DNA from 2 places in the Cupriavidus sp. F041 genome. Region 2 is predicted to be linked to the other one. Evidence: predicted binding sites of a transcription regulator. Region 2 holds the regulator's gene; the other holds the start of a gene.

Region 1 (5,202 bases), 930 kb from region 2:
GCACCGGCGCGGCCATGCGGTAATCACGCCCGACCGCAAGCCGGACATGACGCGTGTCGCTCAGGCAAGCGTGCGTCACGTCGATACTGCACCACAGCTCCCTGTCCGCGTCCACACAGACATCGGCCCAGGCATGGCTGGCCAGCTCGGAGGCCGCCGGGTCGTAGAAATAGCCGCTGACGTAGCGCGCCGGAATAGCGAGGGCGCGGCAACATGCCACCATCACTTGCGCCTGATCCTGGCAAACCCCGCTGCCCAGCCCGAAGGCCTCGCTGGCTGACGTGCCCACATCCGTGCTGTCTGCCTTGTACCGCACCCGCTCGGCTATGCCACCGGCCAGAGCCAGCAGGGCCGGCACCTCGTGCCCCGCCGCCAGGTAGGGTGAGGCAAAACGTACCATTTCCGGATGCGCGGCGGTCAGCGGCGTGCTGCCCAGGTAGTAAAGCGGCGAGACACGCGCCTCGCCCGCCGGCGGCGCATCGCAGAAAAGCGGCACTTCTCCGTCGGCAGGCGGCGTCACTTCCACCACGCCGCCTGCCTCGATCACCAGCGTATGCGCAGGGCCCGCCACGGTAAAGCTGTGAACGATATTGCCAAAGCCGTCGCGGGCCTCGGACAGGTTGCCCGGCACCGATAGCTGCCAGCCTTGCACGGCCTGCAACGGGCCCGAACGCGGCGCGAGCCGCAGTTCGTGCACGCTGCGCCGGACCGGCTCGGCGTAACGGTAAACCGTCTTGTGATGAATCTTGTATTTCACGATATGGCGAGGCCGGCACAACCTCCCACGTGAAGTGGCTCAGGCAGCCAGCAGCGGCACGAGAAAATCCCGGCTGATGCCGTTACCGAGGTCGCCGATGCGCTCCAGGAAACTGGTCAGGTAAGCATGCAGCCCGACGGCGAAGATGTCGTCGATGCGCGTGTATTTCAAATCAGCGTGGAGTTTACCAGCCTGCCGCTCGGTCTCCGAAGAATGCTGGTTCCCGACCAGCGACAGGATCGCCACCACCTCGTCCATGCTCGACACCAGCGAACGCGGCATGTCCGGCCGCAGGATCAGCAGCTCAGCCACGCGCTCGGGCGTGATCACAGTGCGGTAGATCTTGCGGTAGACCTCGAAGCCGGACACCGAGCGCAGCACTGCCGCCCAGTGATAGAAATCATTGGCGTCGCGATTGGGATCGCTGTCGTCCAGCGTGCCGGCCTTGAATTTCACATCGAGGATCCGCGCGGTATTGTCGGCGCGCTCCAGGAACGTACCCAGCCGCATGAAGTGGAAAGCATCGTCCTTGAGCATGGTGCCGAACTGCACGCCACGGGCCAGGTGAGAGCGGAACTTGACCCACTCGAAGAACTGCGCGGGATCGTCGGACAGGATGCCGTCAGCGATCATGCGCTGCACGTCGAGCCAGGTGGTGTTGATGGTCTCCCACACCTCGGTGGTCAGCGAGCCGCGCACCGCGCGCGCATTCTCGCGCGCCGCGCGCAGGCAGCTCATGATCGACGAGACATTGGTCATGTCCCGCACCATGAAGTCGATCACATCGTCGCGCGTCAGCAGGCCGTACTTCTCGTCAAACACCGTGGTCAGCTCGGAAATATCGAGCATGGCCCACCAGCCCTGCTCCGCCACCTCGGCGGATTGCGGCAACAGCGACGTCTGGTAATTCACATCGAGCATGCGCGCGGTGTTCTCCGCGCGTTCGGTGTAGCGCGCCATCCAGAACAGATGGTCGGCAGTGCGGCTAAGCATGTCAGTCCCCTCGTACTGCGCTGTTCGCCCGCGCGCCGCCGGCATCGAGGCGGCCGGCGCGGGAATCTCAAACAATCCTTGCGAGCGCCGCGCTTCAGCGCTCCAGCACCCAGGTGTCCTTGGTGCCCCCGCCCTGCGAGGAATTGACCACCAGCGAGCCTTCCCGCAGCGCCACGCGCGTCAATCCGCCGGGCACCATGCGCACGTCCTTGCCCGACAGCACGAATGGGCGCAGGTCGATGTGGCGCGGCGCGATGCCGGACTCGACGTAAGTCGGGCAGGTTGACAGCGCCAGCGTGGGTTGCGCGATGTACTGCTCAGGGCGCGCACGCACGACCTCGCGGAAGGTATCGATCTCGGCGCGGGTGGCTGCCGGGCCCACCAGCATGCCGTAGCCGCCGGCGCCGTGGGTTTCCTTCACCACCAGTTCTTCCATGTGATCGAGCACGTACTGCAGGTCGTCGGGACGGCGGCACATATAGGTCGGGACATTGTTCAGGATCGCTTCCTCGCCGAGGTAGAAGCGGATCATGTCCGGCACATAGGGATAGATCGATTTGTCGTCGGCCACGCCGGTGCCGATCGCATTGCAGATGGTGACGTTGCCGGCGCGATAGACCGACAGCAGCCCCGCCGCGCCCAGCGTGGAATCGTGCCGGAACACCAGCGGGTCGAGGAAGTCGTCGTCGACCCGGCGGTAGATCACGTCGATGCGCTGCGGGCCCTGCGTGGTACGCATGTAGAGATGATCGTCCTGCACGAACAGGTCGCTGCCCTCGACCAGCTCCACGCCCATCTGCTGGGCCAGGAAGGCGTGCTCGAAGTAGGCGGAGTTGTACATGCCGGGCGTCAGTACCACCACGGTGGGATCTGCGATGTTCTGCGGCGAGACCCCGCGCAACATGTCGAGCAACAGGTCCGGATAGTGGGCCACCGGCGCCACGCGATTGCGCGCGAACAGGTCGGGGAACAACCGCATCATCATCTTGCGGTTCTCCAGCATGTAGGAGACGCCGGAGGGCACGCGCAGGTTGTCTTCCAGCACGTAGAACTCGCCCTCGCCCGCGCGCACCACGTCGATGCCCGCAACGTGGGCATAGATATCGCGCGGCACGTCGATGCCGAGCATTTCGGGCCGGTACTGCGCGTTGTTGTAGATCTGGTCCGGGGGAATCACACCGGCGCGGATGATGTCCTGGCCGTGATAGATATCGTGGATGAAGCGATTCAGCGCGGAGACCCGCTGGCGCAGCCCGCGCTCCAGCGTGGCCCACTCGCTGGCGGGAAAGATCCGGGGAATCACGTCGAACGGGATGGTGCGCTCGGTGCCGCTGTTGGACTCATCCTTTTCGCCATACACGGCGAAGGTGATGCCCACACGCCGGAAGATCAGGTCCGCCTCCGCGCGCTTATTGCCCATGGTGCCTTCGGACTGTCGCGCCAGCCAGTCCGCAAACTGCTTGTAATGCCCCCGCACGGCGCCTGCCGGCAGGGACTCTCCCGCGTGGATCGATGCCGCCACGCCATCTTGCCAATCGAGCATCTCGTCGAAAAACCGCGCCGCCATGATGGCCGTTCCCCCATGATTTGGGCGCCGCCCAAACTGCCGGCAATCCCGTTTTGATTGGCTTCTTGTTCCCGGCACAGCACCTCGAGGTCACCACCCGCGGCCCGGCGGCGCAGCCGCGGACCGTCTCGTCATGCTTCGAAGTGCTGTACCTATAGGATACCTATGGCCACGAAAGCCGCAAGCGGCGGGCATTCGCGCCATCAAACATGGATTAAGCAAGATGTCTGCCAGCCCTCCTCAACGCACACAAAGACGGCACCCGGGAACGGTCCGGGCGGGGGGCAACCGCGCCGCGCTAACGCGCCACGGCCGCGCCTTTGCATGCCGGCACTTCGGCCAGGATGTACCGCACCAGGGCTTCAGGGGTCTGGCGGATATCGAGTACCAGCGCGTCGCGCGGCTCCTCCAGCGTTTCGAACTGGCTCTGCAACAGCGCCGGATTGAAGAAGTGCTCGCTGCGCTCGGCCAGGCGGCCGCCGATCACAGCGGCGTCGCCCTTCATATAGACAAAGGTCACGCCGCCGTCGGGCGGCGTCAACCGGTCGCGATAGGTCTGGCGCAACGCGGAACAGGTAAACACATGGGTGCGCCCTTCGGCGCGGGCCGCATCGATCGCCGCGCGCATGGCGGCCAGCCAGGGCCAGCGGTCTTCATCAGTCAGCGGGATGCCGTTGTGCATCTTCGCTTTGTTGGCGGCGCTGTGGAAATCGTCGGCGTCGTGAAAGCCGCAATGCAGGGTCTCGGCCAGCATCTGGCCGACGGTGCTCTTTCCGCTGCCGGAAACGCCCATCAGGATGTAGATCATGTCTGCTCCAGCGATCGTGTTCGGATGGTTTGCCCATCCTTGTCGGTAGTCCCCGCGCCGGCCGCCGGCAGTGTCCGGAAGCATACGGCCATGAAGCCATGATAGGACCCGCATGGGCCGGCTCGGGGTCGTCCCCGCCAGCCGTTGGCTGCCGGGGACACAAATGACACAAATATCGGGGCGCGCTGCCTATTGTGCGACGGCCGCGCCGGTTTGGACAGCGCCGTGCGCGTCGGCTTCGGACAGGTCCAGCGCGCTGCCGCCCTCTTCTGCTATCCGCGCATTGCGGCGGAACAGGCCAAACAGGCCGCGGCCGACGCTGAAGCTGGCGAAAGCGTCGTCCGGCAGTACCGCCGAGGCGCGCGCCGTGAAGTTGGCGTCGCCGTCGGCGCCACCGAGCCATTCCAGGGTGCCGGCGACGGCATCCACGCGGAGGCGGTCGCCATCGCGCACTCGCGACAAGGGGCCGCCAGCAAGTGCCTCCGGACCCACATGAATGACTGCCGGCACCTTGCCCGAAGCGCCGGACATGCGCCCGTCGGTCACCAGCGCCACCTTGTGGCCCGCATCCTGCAGCGCGCCCAGCACCGGCGTCAGGCGGTGCAGCTCGGGCATGCCGTTGGCGTTCGGCCCCTGGAAGCGCACCACCGCGACCACATCGCCAGCCAGCTCGCCGGCATCGAACGCGGCCTGCAAGCCTTCTTGGGAATCGAAGACGCGCGCCGGCGCCTCCACCACCCGATGCTCCGGCGCCACCGCCGACACCTTGATCATGCCGCGGCCGAGATTGCCCTGCAGCAAGCGCAGGCCGCCCTCGGCGGAGAACGGCTCGGCCGCGGTGGCCAGAACCGTCGCGTCGCCGCTGGTGGCGGCACCGTCGCGCCACTGCAGCACGCCGTCGATCATCACGGGTTCCTGCGTGTAGCGGGCCAGGCCATGCCCGGCCACGGTTTCCACGTTCTCATGCAGCAGCCCTGCGTCGAGCAACTGGCGAATCACGTAGGCCACGCCGCCGGCGGCGTGGAAATGGTTCACGTCGGCGGAGCCGTTGGGATAGACCCGCGCCAGCAGCGGCGT
Region 2 (5,202 bases):
ACCAGCACGCCCATGCCGAGGATGTCGAGGAATACGCCGTGCATGGTCACGCGCGGCGCGGAAATGCGCGACAGGTAGAGGCGCAGGTGATCGATCACCGCCGCCGAGGACACCGGCGTGGTGAACAAGGGCGTGGAGGAACGCGTGCAGCGCAGTTCCAGGTCGGGCGGCGGCTCCATGCCGTCGGCAATCACCAGGAAGGGCGGTTCCAGCAGGATCAGCTCACCCATCTGGCGCTTGCGCATCTCGTCGTCGAGACGCTGGTAATAAGTGATCTCGGGTTTGCCCAGGACCTGGATCCGGTTCGGGTGGATCAGGTTCAAGTGGCCGACGAGATCCGCCGCGGAAGTGGCTTCACGTGCGAACTCGACATCGAACGCCCGGTCGGCGCCCTCCAGGCCGGCTACCCAGGAGAGTTTGATATCGGCTGCGTTGTCGTCGAAGATCGACTGCGAGGTGACGCCAGTGAGTTCCATGCGGGTGCTTTCAGGAGCAAGCTTTCAGACAGCGGGGACAATTGCCCTGCTCGCCTGCGTAAAGATCGCCGAGGCCGGTCAGGGGTGCCATTGCGTCAGCAACTGGTGCACGTCATCGGGGGTGGGCAGGGTAGCCAGTCCTTCGCGCATCTCGCGGTCGGACAGCAGTTGGGCGATCTCCGAGAGAATCTCCAGATGCTGCTGGGTGGCCTGTTCGGGTACCAGCAGGAAGATCAGCAGCGCTACCGGCTTGCCGTCGGGAGATTCGAAGGGGATCGGCTCGGCCAGGCGCATGAAGGCAGCCAGTGGCTGCTTCAGTCCCTTGATGCGGCCATGCGGAATGGCAACCCCGGCGCCAAGACCAGTGGACCCCAGCGATTCGCGGGCGAACAGGTTGTCGGTCACGGTAGCGCGCGCCACGCCATGGTTGTTCTCGAAGAGGAGCCCGGCCTGTTCGAACACGCGCTTCTTGCTGGTGACGCTGACGTCGAGGTTGATGTTGCCGGGTGGCAGCAATTTAGCCAAACGATTCATGTGGAATGCGCAGGGTTTTCTAGTAAGCAGGCCCGGGGCCGGGAGGCGTCGCGCCGGGCAAAAAAGAAGAAAAAACCAAGGTCCGAAGTTTCACCGGGTGTCCCCCTGCCGGTGTCGGGCGTCTGGCCATTATAGAGCAGGCCCGCCCCCGCCTTGTGCATTGCAATACCCGATGCGCGGAAGCGGTGCCGCGTGCACGGAAAAATCGTTGAGGCTAAGAACTATGTATTGCACAGCATACACCGGTCCATATGCCTTGCGGAATCCCCCGCGTGGTCCCGGGCGAGCGCCAGGAACGAAAAAGCCGCGCTATGGGCGCGGCTTGATTCCGGTTTCAAGGGAGTGACACCGGCGGCCCGGTCTGTGGGCCACCAGGCACGGTCATTGCTGCATCTGCGATGCGGCCATCTGATACTTGACCGCTTCGCGGTCGTGGCTTTGCACGCGATCCTTATGGCGAATCACCTGCCGGTCGAGCTTGTCGACGAGCGCGTCGATAGCGGCATACAGGTCTTCATGATGCGCTTCGACAAAGATGTCCTTGCCCTTGAGATGTAGATTGATTTCCGCGTACTGCCGCCGGTCCTTTTCTTTTGTATTGTCGACAGAGAGCAGCACACTTACGCCAATGACTTGATCAAAATGCCTGACGATACGCTCCAGTTTCGTTTCCACGTACTCACGCAGCGGGGGCGTGATGTCCAAGTGGTGTCCACTGATCTTGAAGTTCATAGCGTTTCTCCTTCTGAAAGAGTTGCACCAGGCAGGCGATGCAACTCGGCTACAAAGTCTTACGGAGAGTAACTGCCGGAATCTTGAGCGCCTCGCGGTATTTGGCAACGGTACGCCGTGCCACTACGAAGCCTTGCTCGCCGAGCAATTCGGCAATCCGGCTGTCGGACAAGGGATTCCTGGCGTCTTCGGCTCCTATCAGTTGCTTGATCAACGCACGAATTGCCGTTGACGAGGCCGCGCCGCCGGTTTCTGTGGAAACGTGACTGCCGAAGAAATACTTCAGCTCGAAAGTCCCCATCGGCGTTGCCATGTATTTATTGGTAGTCACCCGAGAGATGGTGGACTCGTGTAAACCCAGTGTATCGGCAATCTCCCGCAAAACCAAGGGGCGCATCGCAATTTCACCGTGGGTGAAGAAGTTCTTTTGACGTTCGACAATTGCTTGTGCAACGCGCAATATCGTGTCGAACCTTTGCTGGATATTCTTGATCAACCAGCGTGCCTCCTGCAGTTTTTGCTGCAGTCCCGCGGCACCCGCATCGCCTTTTGCACCGCGCAATATCTGTGCGTACATGTCGTTGATACGTAGCCGCGGCATCACATCCGGATTGAGCTGCGCAATCCAGCCGCCATTCAGTTTTCGGACAAAAACATCGGGCACGACGAAGTCGGCTTCGGGACGGCTGTACGCATGGCCTGGATAAGGCGCCAGCGAGCGGATCAGTTCATGCGCCGACTTCAGTTCCGGCTCATCCACCTGCAACGCTTTTTTCAGGCGCGTGTAGTCGCGCACCGCGAGCAGTTCCAGGTGATTGGTGACAATGGTCAGCGCCAGGTCGCGCTGCGGATGCTTGAGGCGGCGCAATTGCAGCGCCAGGCATTCGGCCGCATTGCGTGCGCCGACACCAGGCGGATCGAAGCTTTGCAGCAGGGTAAGGACGGCCTGGATCTCGTCGACCTCGAATTCGAGTTCCTCCGGCAGTTCGCTGCAGATTTCCTCGAGCGAGGCGCTCAGGTAGCCGTCGTCGTCCAGCGACTCGACCAGGAAGATGGCCAGCCCCTTGTCGCGCAACGAAATTTTCAGCGGCGCGAGCTGTTCCATCAGATGTTCGCGCAGCGTGGGTTCGGCGTCGCGCAACTGCATCGGGGTCTTTTCGTCGTCGTCGCCTTGCGGGCGGCGGGCGAAGTCGTCGAGGCTCCAGTCGTTGCCGTAGTCCTCGTTGCTGTCGGAATAGCTGTCTTCGGCCTCGGGCGCGCCGTCGGGGCGGTTCTCGCTGGTGCCCTGGCCGTCGGCGGGCGCCGGCGCGGGAGCGCTCTGCATGTTGACCGAGCCGTCGGCCGCAACGCGCAACGGGCTGTCGAGCCAGTCGTTCTCGCGTTCGAGCAAAGGGTTCTCGGTCAGCGCCTGTTCCACTTCCTGCTGCAGTTCGAGCGTGGACAGTTGCAGCAGCCGGATCGACTGCTGGAGTTGCGGCGTAAGCGCGAGATGCTGCGAGAGGCGGAGCTGTAGCGACGGTTTCATGCGACCTATTTTATGCCCAACTTCCGTGCCGGTGGAACGGAAATTGCTATCGCTGATGACGCCGTGATCGTTGCAGGGTAAAAGGCGACACCGGGGCCACCTTGGGCACAAGGTCGCCGCAGCTGCCGCTTGCTGCCGTGCGCCGCGTTACATGCGGAAATTCTCGCCCAGGTAGACCTTGCGCACCGACTCGTTGGCGATGATGTCTTCAGGCCGGCCCGAGGCCAGCACAGCGCCTTCGCTGATGATGTAGGCGTGATCGCAGATGCCCAGCGTCTCGCGCACGTTGTGGTCGGTGATCAGCACGCCGATATTGCGCGCCTTGAGGAAGCTGACGATGCGCTGGATCTCGCCCACCGCGATCGGGTCGACGCCGGCGAAGGGCTCGTCGAGCAGGATGAAGCGGGGCGCCGAGGCCAGGGCGCGGGCGATTTCCACGCGGCGGCGTTCGCCGCCTGACAGTGAAAGCGCCGGATTGTCGCGCAGGTGGGCAATCTGGAGGTCATCGAGCAGCGTGTCCAGCCGGCGCTCGAGTTCGGCCTTGCCAAGTGGCTTGCCGTCCTGGATCTGCAATTCCAGCACCGCGCGGATGTTCTCCTGCACATTCAGCTTGCGGAACACCGAAGCTTCCTGCGGGAGGTAGGACAGGCCCATGCGTGCTCGTTCGTGAATGGCCAGGCCGCTGATGTGCTTGTCGTCGAGCACGATGTCGCCCTCGTCCAGCGCCACCAGTCCCACGATCATGTAGAAGGAGGTGGTCTTGCCCGCGCCGTTGGGCCCCAGCAGTCCGACCACCTCGCCGCTCTTTACGTCGAGGGACACATCCTTGACCACTGTGCGCGAGCCGTAGCGCTTTTTCAGGTGGCGCACGACCAGCGTGCTGCTGTCCTTCAGGGTGGCGGGCTGGGAGGGTGCGGTTTGGGTAACGGTCATGAAGGGTGAATCCGTGGATCGGGCGACGCGGCGGCGTCAGGGATTGACGGGGGCGGGCGCAGGCTTGAGCGGCAGCGGGGCGCCGGCGGCGCCGCTGGCGGGTTGCTCCTGGCGCGGCGACAACACGGCGCGCACGCGACCGGACGGGCTGCCCGCCGTCGCGTTCTCCGCGCCGCCGCTGGCGGTGTAGAACTCGTTGCGGCTGTCGTAGGTGATCACTGCGCCGCGGATCTCGTCGACCAGCTTGGCGCCGGCCAGCCGCGCCATGCGTGCGCGGCTGATCAGCTTGGACAACTCCTGCTTGCCGTCATACTCAATGCGGTCGCCCCAGCCGTCGATGTATTCGTCGACGTTGTCGCGTTTCTGGCGGATATAAGCCTGCTTGCCGCCCTTGGACGTAGCCACGGCGTACTGGTAGCCCTCGGGATCGGTGCGCACTTCGGCCGCGTCGGATTTCAGCACCATGGTGCCCTTGGTCAGCACCACGTTGCCAGTCAGCACATAAACCTGCTTGACGTCGTCATAGCTGGCGTTGTCGGCTTCCAGCACCAGCGGTTTCTCGCGGTCGGCTTTCTCCGCGCTGGCGGGCGCGGCCAGCGTGAGGCCGAGGACGGCTGCCAGCGTCAGCAAAGCGGCCGTGCTGCGGCGGCGACAGGACGATGTCGTCAGGAATGAATTCATGTTGGCGTGATGGCGGTTGGCGCGGACGGCTGTGGCCCGCGGGCGGCTTCGTTTCCTGGCGGCTGTTTCCGGGCAAAGCGGGCAGGGCTGCGCGGGCGGCACCCGCCTGGGTACCGTTTGCGCCCGCTCGCCTGGCCAGCACTGCTTCGCTTCATCTGGCAACAGCCTCTCGGGTCTTTGTTATCTGGGCTACTTCGCGGGACTCGCCGGCGGACCCGTAATAATGGTGCCGCGTACGTTACCCAGCAATTGTACTTCGCGGGTGACATTGTTGAAGATCAGCCCGTTTGCCGTCATCACCGACGGGCCGCGGGTCAGCTT

What was found. Region 2 encodes sigma-54, which starts transcription at its own class of promoters, with help from an activator protein. Its sites were predicted from a motif close to TGGCANGNAANCTGCTTT; they were not measured.
Region 1: the regulator sigma-54 is predicted to act here: its motif matches at 3,533-3,550, upstream of ACZY0R_RS21880 (circularly permuted type 2 ATP-grasp protein).

Annotation. Positions count from the first base shown of each region.
Region 1 covers NZ_JBVASY010000002.1:1,034,338-1,039,539, reverse strand. Annotated here, with positions in the region: gene ACZY0R_RS21890 (transglutaminase family protein) at 1-757, opposite strand, end outside; gene ACZY0R_RS21885 (alpha-E domain-containing protein) at 797-1,750, opposite strand; gene ACZY0R_RS21880 (circularly permuted type 2 ATP-grasp protein) at 1,845-3,317, opposite strand; gene ACZY0R_RS21875 (gluconokinase) at 3,616-4,125, opposite strand; gene edd (phosphogluconate dehydratase) at 4,315-5,202, opposite strand, start outside.
Region 2 covers NZ_JBVASY010000002.1:105,914-111,115, forward strand. Annotated here, with positions in the region: gene hprK (HPr(Ser) kinase/phosphatase) at 1-476, opposite strand, end outside; gene ptsN (PTS IIA-like nitrogen regulatory protein PtsN) at 555-1,010, opposite strand; gene hpf (ribosome hibernation-promoting factor, HPF/YfiA family) at 1,392-1,742, opposite strand; gene ACZY0R_RS17520 (RNA polymerase factor sigma-54) at 1,792-3,267, opposite strand; gene lptB (LPS export ABC transporter ATP-binding protein) at 3,415-4,200, opposite strand; gene lptA (lipopolysaccharide transport periplasmic protein LptA) at 4,237-4,881, opposite strand; gene lptC (LPS export ABC transporter periplasmic protein LptC) at 5,071-5,202, opposite strand, start outside.